3 regions of the Leifsonia sp. NPDC014704 genome follow, and region 1 is predicted to be linked to each of the others. Evidence: predicted binding sites of a transcription regulator. Region 1 holds the regulator's gene; each other region holds the start of a gene.
What was found. The regulator LexA, encoded in region 1, represses DNA repair genes until DNA is damaged. The targets are predictions, from matches to a motif close to TCGAACANNTGTTCGA.
Positions count from the first base shown of each region.

Region 2: ACF1AJ_RS03625 (DUF6504 family protein) is a predicted target of LexA. The motif match lies at 1,637-1,652, and genes of this name have one in related genera.
Region 3: uvrA (excinuclease ABC subunit UvrA) is a predicted target of LexA. The motif match lies at 1,184-1,199, and genes of this name have one in related genera.

Region 1 covers NZ_JBIBYW010000001.1:378,377-381,648, reverse strand. Annotated here, with positions in the region: gene ACF1AJ_RS01900 (histidinol-phosphate transaminase) at 1-321, opposite strand, end outside; gene ACF1AJ_RS01895 (LysM peptidoglycan-binding domain-containing protein) at 650-1,015, opposite strand; gene lexA (transcriptional repressor LexA) at 1,278-1,958, shown strand; gene ACF1AJ_RS01885 (metallopeptidase family protein) at 2,034-2,384, opposite strand; gene metE (5-methyltetrahydropteroyltriglutamate--homocysteine S-methyltransferase) at 2,476-3,272, opposite strand, start outside.
Region 2 covers NZ_JBIBYW010000001.1:738,639-741,910, reverse strand. Annotated here, with positions in the region: gene ACF1AJ_RS03630 (SpaA isopeptide-forming pilin-related protein) at 1-1,556, shown strand, start outside; gene ACF1AJ_RS03625 (DUF6504 family protein) at 1,668-1,958, shown strand; gene ACF1AJ_RS03620 (DUF3097 domain-containing protein) at 2,013-2,855, shown strand; gene ACF1AJ_RS03615 (NUDIX domain-containing protein) at 2,877-3,272, opposite strand, start outside.
Region 3 covers NZ_JBIBYW010000001.1:681,923-685,194, forward strand. Annotated here, with positions in the region: gene ACF1AJ_RS03350 (DUF58 domain-containing protein) at 1-467, shown strand, start outside; gene ACF1AJ_RS03355 (hypothetical protein) at 464-1,063, shown strand; gene uvrA (excinuclease ABC subunit UvrA) at 1,284-3,272, shown strand, end outside.

The DNA.
Region 1 (3,272 bases):
GCCCGGGCCGCCGAAGGCCTGCAGGATGTGCTGGAGCACCTCGTTGGACCCGTTCGCCGCCCAGATGTTCTCCGGCGCGAGACCGTGGCCGAGGTAGCGGGCGAACGCCGCACGAAGCTCGGTGAACTCGCGGTCGGGATAGCGGTTCACTCCACCGACTGCGGCGGCGACGCGGGCCACGATGTCGGAGGCCACATCGTCCGGAACGGGATGTGTGTTCTCGTTCACGTTGAGCGCGACGGGCACCGGACGCTGCGGAGCGCCGTACGGAGACCGACCGCGCAGGTCGTCCCGGATGGGCAGCTCAGAAAGAGAAGTCACCCCTCAATCGTAGCCAGCGCTGTCACTGCCCTTCCGCCGGATGACGCCCGGCGACGCGGCGATGCCCGACGAGCAGCCCCCACCAAGCCCCGGGATCGCTCGCCCGCACGAAGGGAGGAGATCCGGTGGTGCTGCGACCGCATCCACCTCCGTTCAGGGCCGAATCCGGCCTCCGCCGGCGGATCCCCTCCCTTTCGCCACCGGCCTCCGGGCGACGGAAACGGAGGACCTTCCGACGGAATGAAAGCCGGGGAACGGGAAACGGAGGCGATCCCGGCTGCCGAGCCGCGGATCGCCTCCGTCGATGACCGGGAGACGCCGACGGCGCCTAGTGCGCGTACTTCGCCGGGACCGCGAGCTGCTGGCCAGGCGAGACGACGGCCGAGTCGAGGCCGTTGAGGGAGACGATGTCGGCGATCACGTCGCGGGGGTCGGCGTTCGGCGCGACGCGCTCCGCGACGGACCAGAGGGAGTCGCCCGACTCCACGGTGACGTATTGGAAGCTGACGTGGGTCTGCTCGCCCGTGGCGACGGCGCCGCCGCCGTTCAGGGCGAAGACCAGAGCGCCGATCACCAGCGGGAGCGCGACGAGGGCGGAGAGGACCGCGCGACCGCGCCGCGTGAGACGCAGGCGGACCCGTGCTCCCTTCGGCAGCGGCGGGACCGCACGAAGGGTGGGAACCGACTCACTCATCAATACTGCGCTCATGGCCGTGACCTCCTCAGACTCGCGGGTGCGAAGCTGTGTTCCGAATGTATCTTCGAATGTCCGAATCCGCAAGATGCCCTCAGAGCGGGAATTCGTGGACGAAGTTCGCGACACACTCGAACACATGTTTGTCTTCCCTTCCCGACGCGGATACAGTTTCGACTGTCTGAGGACATCAGATCAGGAACCACCGACATTCCTGCAGGGAGCATCCCCGCAGGGCCGCCGACGCCAGGAGAGGACGCCCGTGTCGAATGAGAACCAGGCACGCGGAGGCACCCGTCGCCGCAAGAACCTGAGCGACAAGCAGCTGGCGATCCTCGATGTGATCCAGCGGTCGGTGAGCCAGCGCGGCTATCCGCCGAGCATGCGCGAGATCGGTGACGCCGTCGGCCTCTCCTCTCTGTCGTCCGTCACGCATCAGCTGAACCAGCTTGAGCTGAGCGGCTACCTCCGGCGCGACCCGAACCGTCCGCGCGCCCTCGAGATCCTGATCGACCTGCCGTCGTCGTCGCAGTCCGCGCCGGATTACGAGAACCAGACGCCGGTTGGCGACGCCGCGATGGTTCCCCTCGTCGGCCGCATCGCGGCCGGAATCCCGATCACGGCGGAGCAGCAGGTGGACGAGGTCTTCCCGCTCCCCCGCCAGCTGGTCGGCAACGGCGAGCTGTTCATGCTGAAGGTCGTCGGCGAGTCGATGATCGACGCGGCGATCTGCGACGGCGACTGGGTCGTCGTCCGCGCCCAGAACACCGCAGAGAACGGCGACATCGTCGCCGCGATGCTCGACGAGGAGGCGACGGTCAAGGTCTTCCGCCAGCGAGACGGCCACACCTGGCTGCTGCCGCGCAACTCGAACTTCGAGCCCATCCTCGGCGACTACTCGCAGGTGCTCGGCAAGGTCGTCGCGGTCCTCCGCGCGGTCTGAACCGCCGCCGAAGTGCACGTTGTCGGCCTCGACACGCCGGCCAGGTGCGCAGCAAGGTGCACTTCGGCGAAAGGGCTAGGCCCAGCCGAGTTCCCTCAGCCGGTCGTCGGAAAGCCCGAAGTAGTGCCCGATCTCGTGCACCAGGGTGAGCCGGACCCGCGCCCGCAGGTCGTCCTCCGACACGGCCGACGCCTCCAGATTGTTGCGGAACAGCGTGATCCGGTCCGGCAGCTCGCCGAACCCGTACACCGAGCGCCGGGTCAGTGGCCGTCCGCTGTACAGCCCGAACAGCCGCGGCCGGGCGCCGTCCGGCTGGTCCTCGATGAGGATGGCGACGTTCTCCAGCGGCCCCACCATGTCGTCCGGCAGCGCATCGAAGATGTCGCCGACCATCCGCTCGAACTCCTCGTCCGGGATGCGCACCATGCGCCCATCCTCACACGCACGCTCCCCCGGAACACGACGACCCCGGTACGCCGTGAGCGTACCGGGGTCGCACAATGCACCAATGAACGCGTCAGGCGTTCACGGCCGCCCGCTCGCGCACTCCGCGCGTCGCCTCGATGATGTTCCGCAGCGACGCCACGGTCTCGTCGTACCCGCGCGTCTTGAGGCCGCAGTCCGGGTTCACCCAGAGCTGTCGGCCCGGGATCGCCTCGAGTGCCGTCTCCAGCAGCTCGGTCACCTCGGCGACCGACGGCACGCGCGGCGAGTGGATGTCGTAGACGCCCGGCCCGATGCCGTGCTCGAATCCGGAGCGCTGGATGTCATGAACGACCTCCATGCGGCTGCGGGCCGCCTCGATGCTGGTCACGTCCGCGTCGAGGTTCCGGATCGCGTCGATGACGACGCCGAACTCCGAGTAGCAGAGGTGGGTGTGGATCTGCGTGCCGTTGGCGACGCCGGAGGTCGCCAGGCGGAACGACCCGACCGACCAGTCCAGGTACTCTCCCTGCGCTGCCTTCTTCAACGGAAGCAGCTCGCGCAGCGCGGGCTCGTCCACCTGGACGACGCGGATACCCGCCTCCTCCAGGTCGGCGATCTCGTCGCGCAGGGCGAGCGCGACCTGACGCGCGGTCTCGCCGAGTGACTGGTCGTCCCGCACGAACGACCAGGCGAGGATGGTCACCGGGCCGGTCAGCATCCCCTTCACCGGCTTGTCGGTGAGGCTCTGCGTGTATGCCGACCATTCGACCGTGATGGGCGCCGGCCGCGAAACGTCGCCCCACAGGATCGACGGGCGGGTGCACCGCGAGCCGTACGATTGCACCCAGCCGTTGCGGGTGACCGCGAAGCCGTCCAGGTTCTCGGCGA
Region 2 (3,272 bases), 360 kb from region 1:
TCTCGACCGGCAACCAGGTCACCTGCCGTGACTTCGCCGCGTACTCGGGCTCGGGAACGGTGCCGGCGTGTGCGGGCTTCACCAGCCCGGTCAACAAGACGAACTACACGGTCCGCGCCGCTGGAGACGTCGCCCCGGACTGCCTGGTCGCCAGCGGCGACGCCGGCCAGATCACCTTCTTCGACCGATTCTCTGGCGGGGCCTGCCTCCAACCGTCGCCGCAGAGCGTCACGGTCTCGCCGCGCACGTACTACTGCGGCACGGAATCGCCGCAGTTCCGATGGAGCACTCTGTCGTTCCCCGGCTTGGTCACGACGGCGTATACGGGCAGCACCGTCTCGCTGCGAGACCAGAACGGCGCACCGATCCCCGGGTATGACGCACGGGACATCCCCGCTGGGCAGACGGTCGACCTCCAGGCCATCCCGTCGTCCGTCCAGTCGATCACAGCAACCGTCACCCTCAATGGCGTCAGAGACCCGGCCGGGGTACGAAGCGGGCAGATCTCGCTCGCCTGGAGCGGTGAGCCGCCGCAGATGTGCTTCACGACGACGGCGCCACCGGTGGCGTGCGACGCCGGCGCGCCCTCCCCGGTAAAGAACTCCGCACGCGCCGTGACCACCTCAAAATCGGAAAGCGACGCGCCAGCTGGACACACGACAGGATCCGCCGTCTTCTTCGTCAAGGCCGAGGACGACCAATGCTCTTTGGCAATAGCGAAGACATCTTCTGTGCAGACCGCGCGTCCAGGCGAACGCGTGGACTATCAGATCACCATCACCAACACGGGCTCGCAGGCATACGCAGATGCGCAGGCTTCCGACGATCTCAGCGATGTCCTCCAAGAGGCGACCTACGGGAACGACGCGAAGGCGTCATCCGGCGCTGTGTCCTACACCGCACCCCTGTTGTCTTGGAAGGGTGCCCTTGCTGCGGGCGATCAGGCGACGATCACCTATACGGCGACCGTGAAGAACCCGGCCTCGGGCGACCATCGCCTGGTCAACTCGGTGACGTCACCCTCGCGCGGGAACAATTGCCCTCCGGACAGCTCGGATACAACGTGCACGGCCATCGTGGGCGTTCTCGTGAGCACCGTCCAGTGGCACAAAGTCGACGCCGGCGCATCCAGGAACACGCTTGCCGGTGCCGAATGGACCCTGACGCCCCTAGACGCTTCGGGGAAGCCTGCCGGCCCGTCCATTGTCGTCGCCGACTGCGTGGCGTCCTCGGCCAACCAATGCGCCAACGCGGACACGGAACCCCTCGGAGGCCTCTTCCGGGTCACCGACCTGGGACCTGGCTCGTACGAGCTCGTGGAGACGCGCGCCCCTACCGGCTTCCTGCTCAACACGACCCCCATCCTCGTGACCGTCTCGGCCACGTCCGCGACGGTCGAGCTGGACGACATCGTGAACGAGCAGATCCCTGTTCCCGCCATCCCCTTCACGGGAGGACTCGGCGCCGACTCTCTGACCATCACCGGGAGCGCAGTACTTGCCCTCGCGGCCGCTCTGGGTGCCTGGTACAAGCTGAAACGACGCAGGGCCGCCTGACAGCGCAGTGCGGCCGGGGCGGTCCTCGCAGGAATGCGACGTCGGGGTGCGATGTCAGCGGGTGCAGGTTACACTCACTTTCGAACATGTATTCGAATGTGGGTGAGGAGAATGACGGAGATCAATGAAGCCGTTGCCGTCTGGACGACTGACGAAGGCGTGCCCACCCGACTCGTCTGGCGGGCGACCCGCTACCGCGTCTCGGACACCCCCACCGTCTGGGCGGAGGTGTGCGCCTGGTGGCGACCTTTCGGTGAACACCGCTACGCCATCGGGACCATTCCGCGCTCCATCGGCGGCTGGCGATTCCAAGGGACGAGCGAAGAGGGCGAGGCGCACGTGTTCGACGTGCAGCACGACGCGGTCGCCCGATCGTGGCGACTGGTCCGCGTTTTCGACTGAGCGCAGCGTGGCTCACCCGCACGGCGCATCCCGTCGCATAGCCTCCATCGGGTGATGGACGACCGCTACGGAACCGATGTGCTCGCCGGCGACTGGAGAAGCGCCGGCAAGAAGCCCGTCCCCACCGTCGAAGCCGTGAAAGACCTCGTTGTGGAGGACGCTGCGTCCGGTTTTTGCGGGGCCATCACGCGACTCGAGGCTCAGACGGTCGAACTCGAGGACTACTTCGGCAAGAAGCGCGTCTTCCCGCTGACGGGCTCGTTCCTGATCGACGGAGAACCGATCCGCCTGGTCGTCCCGTCCCGGGCGGCGGCCGGCCCCACGCGGACCGCGTCCGGGTCATTCGCCGTCGGCGACCAGAAGGCACGTGTCGCCCTCGCCAGCCGCATCTTCGTGGAGGGTCGCCACGACGCCGAACTGGTCGAGCGAGTCTGGGGCGACGACCTGCGGGTCGAAGGCGTCGTCGTCGAATACCTCGAAGGCGTCGACGACCTCGACGCGATCGTGCGAGAGTTCCAGCCCGACCGCGGCCGACGCATCGGCGTCCTCGTCGACCACCTCGTCCCCGGCTCGAAGGAGAGCAGGATCGCCGAGCAGGTGGCGCGCGGGCCGTACGGCGCACACGTCCTCGTCGTCGGCCACCCCTACATCGACATCTGGCAGGCGGTGAAGCCACAACGAGTCGGCCTCGAGGCGTGGCCGAGCATCCCCCGCTCGATCTCATGGAAGCACGGCATCTGCGCCGCCCTCGGCCTCCCCCACGAGACGCAGGCCGACATCGCACGCGCCTGGAAGCGCATCCTCGGCCAGGTCCGCTCCTACACCGATCTCGAGCCCGAGCTGCTCGGCCGGGTCGAGCAGCTGATCGACTTCGTCACCGAACCCCAGGGGCGTTAGGCGCAGGAGGGACCACGCCGTTCACCAGCCGTATTCGGTGTACGCATCACCGCGGCCGAGCGCCTCGATGCCGTGGCGGATCACCGGGATGACATCGCCCGGGAGGTCGGCCAGCGGCGCCCAGACCAGCTCGGAAGCCTTCTCGGGCTCCCCGATCACGGGAACAGCCCCCTCGGGGAGCGCGGCGGCGAAGAAGAAGTCGATGTAGGTGTCACCGTCCGCGCGCCCATGCTGTACCAGGGCGAGCCGCACCTGGTCGGAACCGAGCGCGAGGCCCACCTCCTCCCGCGCCTCTCGGAGCAGCGCCGCCGTGGCCGACTCCCCCGGCTCGATGTGCCCGGCGGGGAGGGACAGCTCGCCATCCCGGTAGCCGGTGCCCGCACGGCGTTGCAGCAGGATGCGGTCGCCGTCGAACAG
Region 3 (3,272 bases), 300 kb from region 1:
TCGCCGCCGCCTACGCGGGCGCGGCCGACCGGATCGGGTTCGACGACCTGGGGGAGTCGCGCCGTATGCTCCCTCCGCGGGCCGGCGCTCGGCACCGGGAGCGTGTGCTGCGGGCGATCGAGGCGACCGCCGCGAACGGGGCGCCGTTCACGCGGGTCCGTTCTCCGCGGCTCGCCCCTGGCTCGATCGTGTTCGTCCTGTCGACCTTCCTCGACGATCAGGCCGTGACGCTCGCACTCACCTGGCGCGCCGCCGGCCACAGGGTGATCGCGGTCGACGTACTGCCGGCCCGGGATGCGCGAGAGCTGCCCGCCCGTGACCGCCTGGCCCTGCGCACCATCGAGCTCGAGCGCTCCCTCCGCCTCGAGCAGCTGCAGGCGGGCGGCGTAGAGCTGCTCGTCTGGCAGGATGCTGCACTGCGCGAGGCGGCGCTGCGTGTGCTGGCGTCCGGACGGGCCCGACGGTGAGCCGCGACGACGCGCGGCCGGCGAACGGGCCCGCACTCGGTGCCGGGACGCCGGTCGGGACACCATCCGGGTCGTCGACGCCGGCGCCGGTGCTCGGCGTACGGACCGTTCCTGCCTGGTCTGTCCGCGCGCTCTTCGCCGCGATCGCGCTGTTGCTCGTGCTGGTCGGCGTGCCCGAGGGTCCGTGGACGGGCATCGCAGCCCTCCTGATCGGCGTCTCGGTGTGGCGGCCGCGCTGGCTGACCGCGTGGGTGCTCATCGGGGTGCTGCTGCTGTCCTCCCTGGTCGAGCCCGGCACGCTCACTCCGCGCCTGCTCGGCCTGATCGCCGGTGCGCACGCCCTCCACCTGCTGGCCGGATGGATGCTGGCCCTGCCCGCCGCCGCACGCCTGCAGCCCGCGGTGCTGCTCCCTTCTCTTCGTCGGTTCGCGATCATCCAGGTGCCGGTGCAGCTCGCCGCCGTCGCCCTGCTGCTGCTCCGGGGCGGCGGAGGCATCGGGCCGAGCGTCCCCGTGCTCGCCGCCGTCTCCGGACTCGCCCTCGCCGCGCTGGTCGGCCTGCTGCTCCCCGCCCTGCTCCGCCGAGCGCCGCGCTGAGCGCTCGGCCCGGCGTCCGCATCCACTCCAGCCTTCGCATCCACTCGCCGAGGGTTGGAATGTCGGTGGTCGCGCCTAGACTCGCGGCTGCACGGGATCACCGTGCCGTCCAGGGTAGAATCGAACACACGTTCGACCTGGCGAACGGGTGCGCGGTGGGCGAACAGCCCCGATTTCCCAGTACGGATGGCGGAGAATAGAGCGAGTGAGCAGCGGGCGAGTGAACAGCGATCGGGTCGGGGAATCCGGCAACATCAGCAGGGTGACGGGGTCGCACCTCAGTGTGCGCGGAGCACGCGTTCACAACCTGCACAACGTCGACCTCGAGATCCCACGCGACTCGATGGTGGTCTTCACGGGCCTGTCCGGATCCGGCAAGTCGTCGCTCGCGTTCGACACGATCTTCGCGGAGGGGCAGCGCCGCTACGTCGAGTCGCTGTCCGCGTACGCGCGGCAGTTCCTGGGCCAGGTGGACCGGCCGGACGTCGACTTCATCGAGGGCCTCAGCCCCGCGGTGTCGATCGACCAGAAGTCGACCAACCGCAACCCGCGGTCCACGGTGGGCACCATCACCGAGATCTACGACTACATGCGTCTGCTGTGGGCGCGTATCGGCGTTCCGCACTGTCCGATCTGCGGTGAGCGCATCCAGCGCCAGACCGTCCAGCAGATCGCCGACCAGCTCATGGAGCTCGAGCCCGGCACCCGCTACATGGTCGTCAGCCCGGTGGTCTCGCAGAAGAAGGGCGAGTTCGTCGACCTCTTCAAGGAGCTCGCGGCGAGCGGTTACTCGCGCGCACTCGTCGACGGCGAGCAGATCCAGCTCTCCGAGCCGCCGACGCTGAAGAAGCAGTACAAGCACGACATCTCGGTCGTCGTCGACCGCCTCGTCGCCGGCCCGGACATCCTCGGCCGGCTGACCGACTCCCTGGAGACGGCGCTGCGCCTGACCGACGGCCTGGTGCAGGTCAACTACGTCGACCGCGAAGGGCCCGCCGCGTGGCAGAACTTCAGCGAGAAGCTGTCGTGCCCCAACGGCCACCCGATCCAGCTGACCGAGATCGAGCCGCGCACCTTCTCGTTCAACGCCCCGTTCGGTGCCTGCCCCGAGTGCTCCGGCCTCGGCACCCGCATGTCGGTGGATGACGAGCTCCTGCTCGGCGACGACGAGCTCAGCATCGCCGAAGGCGTCATCGTGCCGTGGACCACCCAGGGCAAGGGACTCTTCAACTACTACGAGAAGCTGCTCGACGGCCTCGCCCGCGACCTCAAGTTCTCGCTCAAGACGCCGTGGAAGAAGCTGCCGGAGAACGTGCGCGACGCGGTGCTGCACGGCGACAACTTCGAGGTCAAGGTGCGGTGGAAGAACCGCTACGGCCGCGAGATGTCGTACACCTCCGGCTTCGAGGGCGTGGTGCCCTACATCGAGCGGCAGTACCTGCAGGCCGAGACCGACACGCAGCGCGCCCGCTGGGCCGAGTACCTGCGCGAGGTCCCGTGCCCGGTCTGCGGCGGCAAGCGGCTGAAGCCCGAGGTGCTCGCGGTGCTCGTGCACGGCAAGAGCATCGCCGATGCGTCGCTGCTCAGCCTGAGCGACGCCCGCAACTTCATGGAGAAGCTGCACCTGACGGAGCGCGAGCAGAAGATCGGTGCGCAGGTGCTGCGCGAGATCAAGGTCCGGCTCGACTTCCTCATCCAGGTCGGCCTCAGCTACCTCGACCTGGCCCGCGCGGCCGGCACGCTGTCCGGCGGCGAGGCGCAGCGCATCCGCCTGGCGACCCAGATCGGCTCCGGCCTGACCGGTGTGCTCTACGTGCTCGACGAGCCGAGCATCGGTCTGCACCAGCGCGACAACCGCCGGCTCATCGACACGCTCGTCGCCCTGCGCGACCTCGGCAACACGCTGATCGTGGTCGAGCACGACGAGGACACCATCCGCACCGCCGACTGGATCGTCGACATCGGCCCCGGCGCGGGAGTCAACGGCGGTCACGTCGTCCACTCCGGTTCGTACGACGACCTGCTCGCCAACACCGAGTCGCTGACCGGCGACTACCTGGCGGGGCGTCGTGAGATCGCCATCCCGTCCAAGCGCCGCAAGGTCGACAAGAAGCGGATGATCCGCGTCGTGGATGCGGAGGCCAACAACCTGAAGAAGGTCACGGTCGACTTCCCTCTCGGCACGTTCGTGGCGGTGACCGGAGTCTCC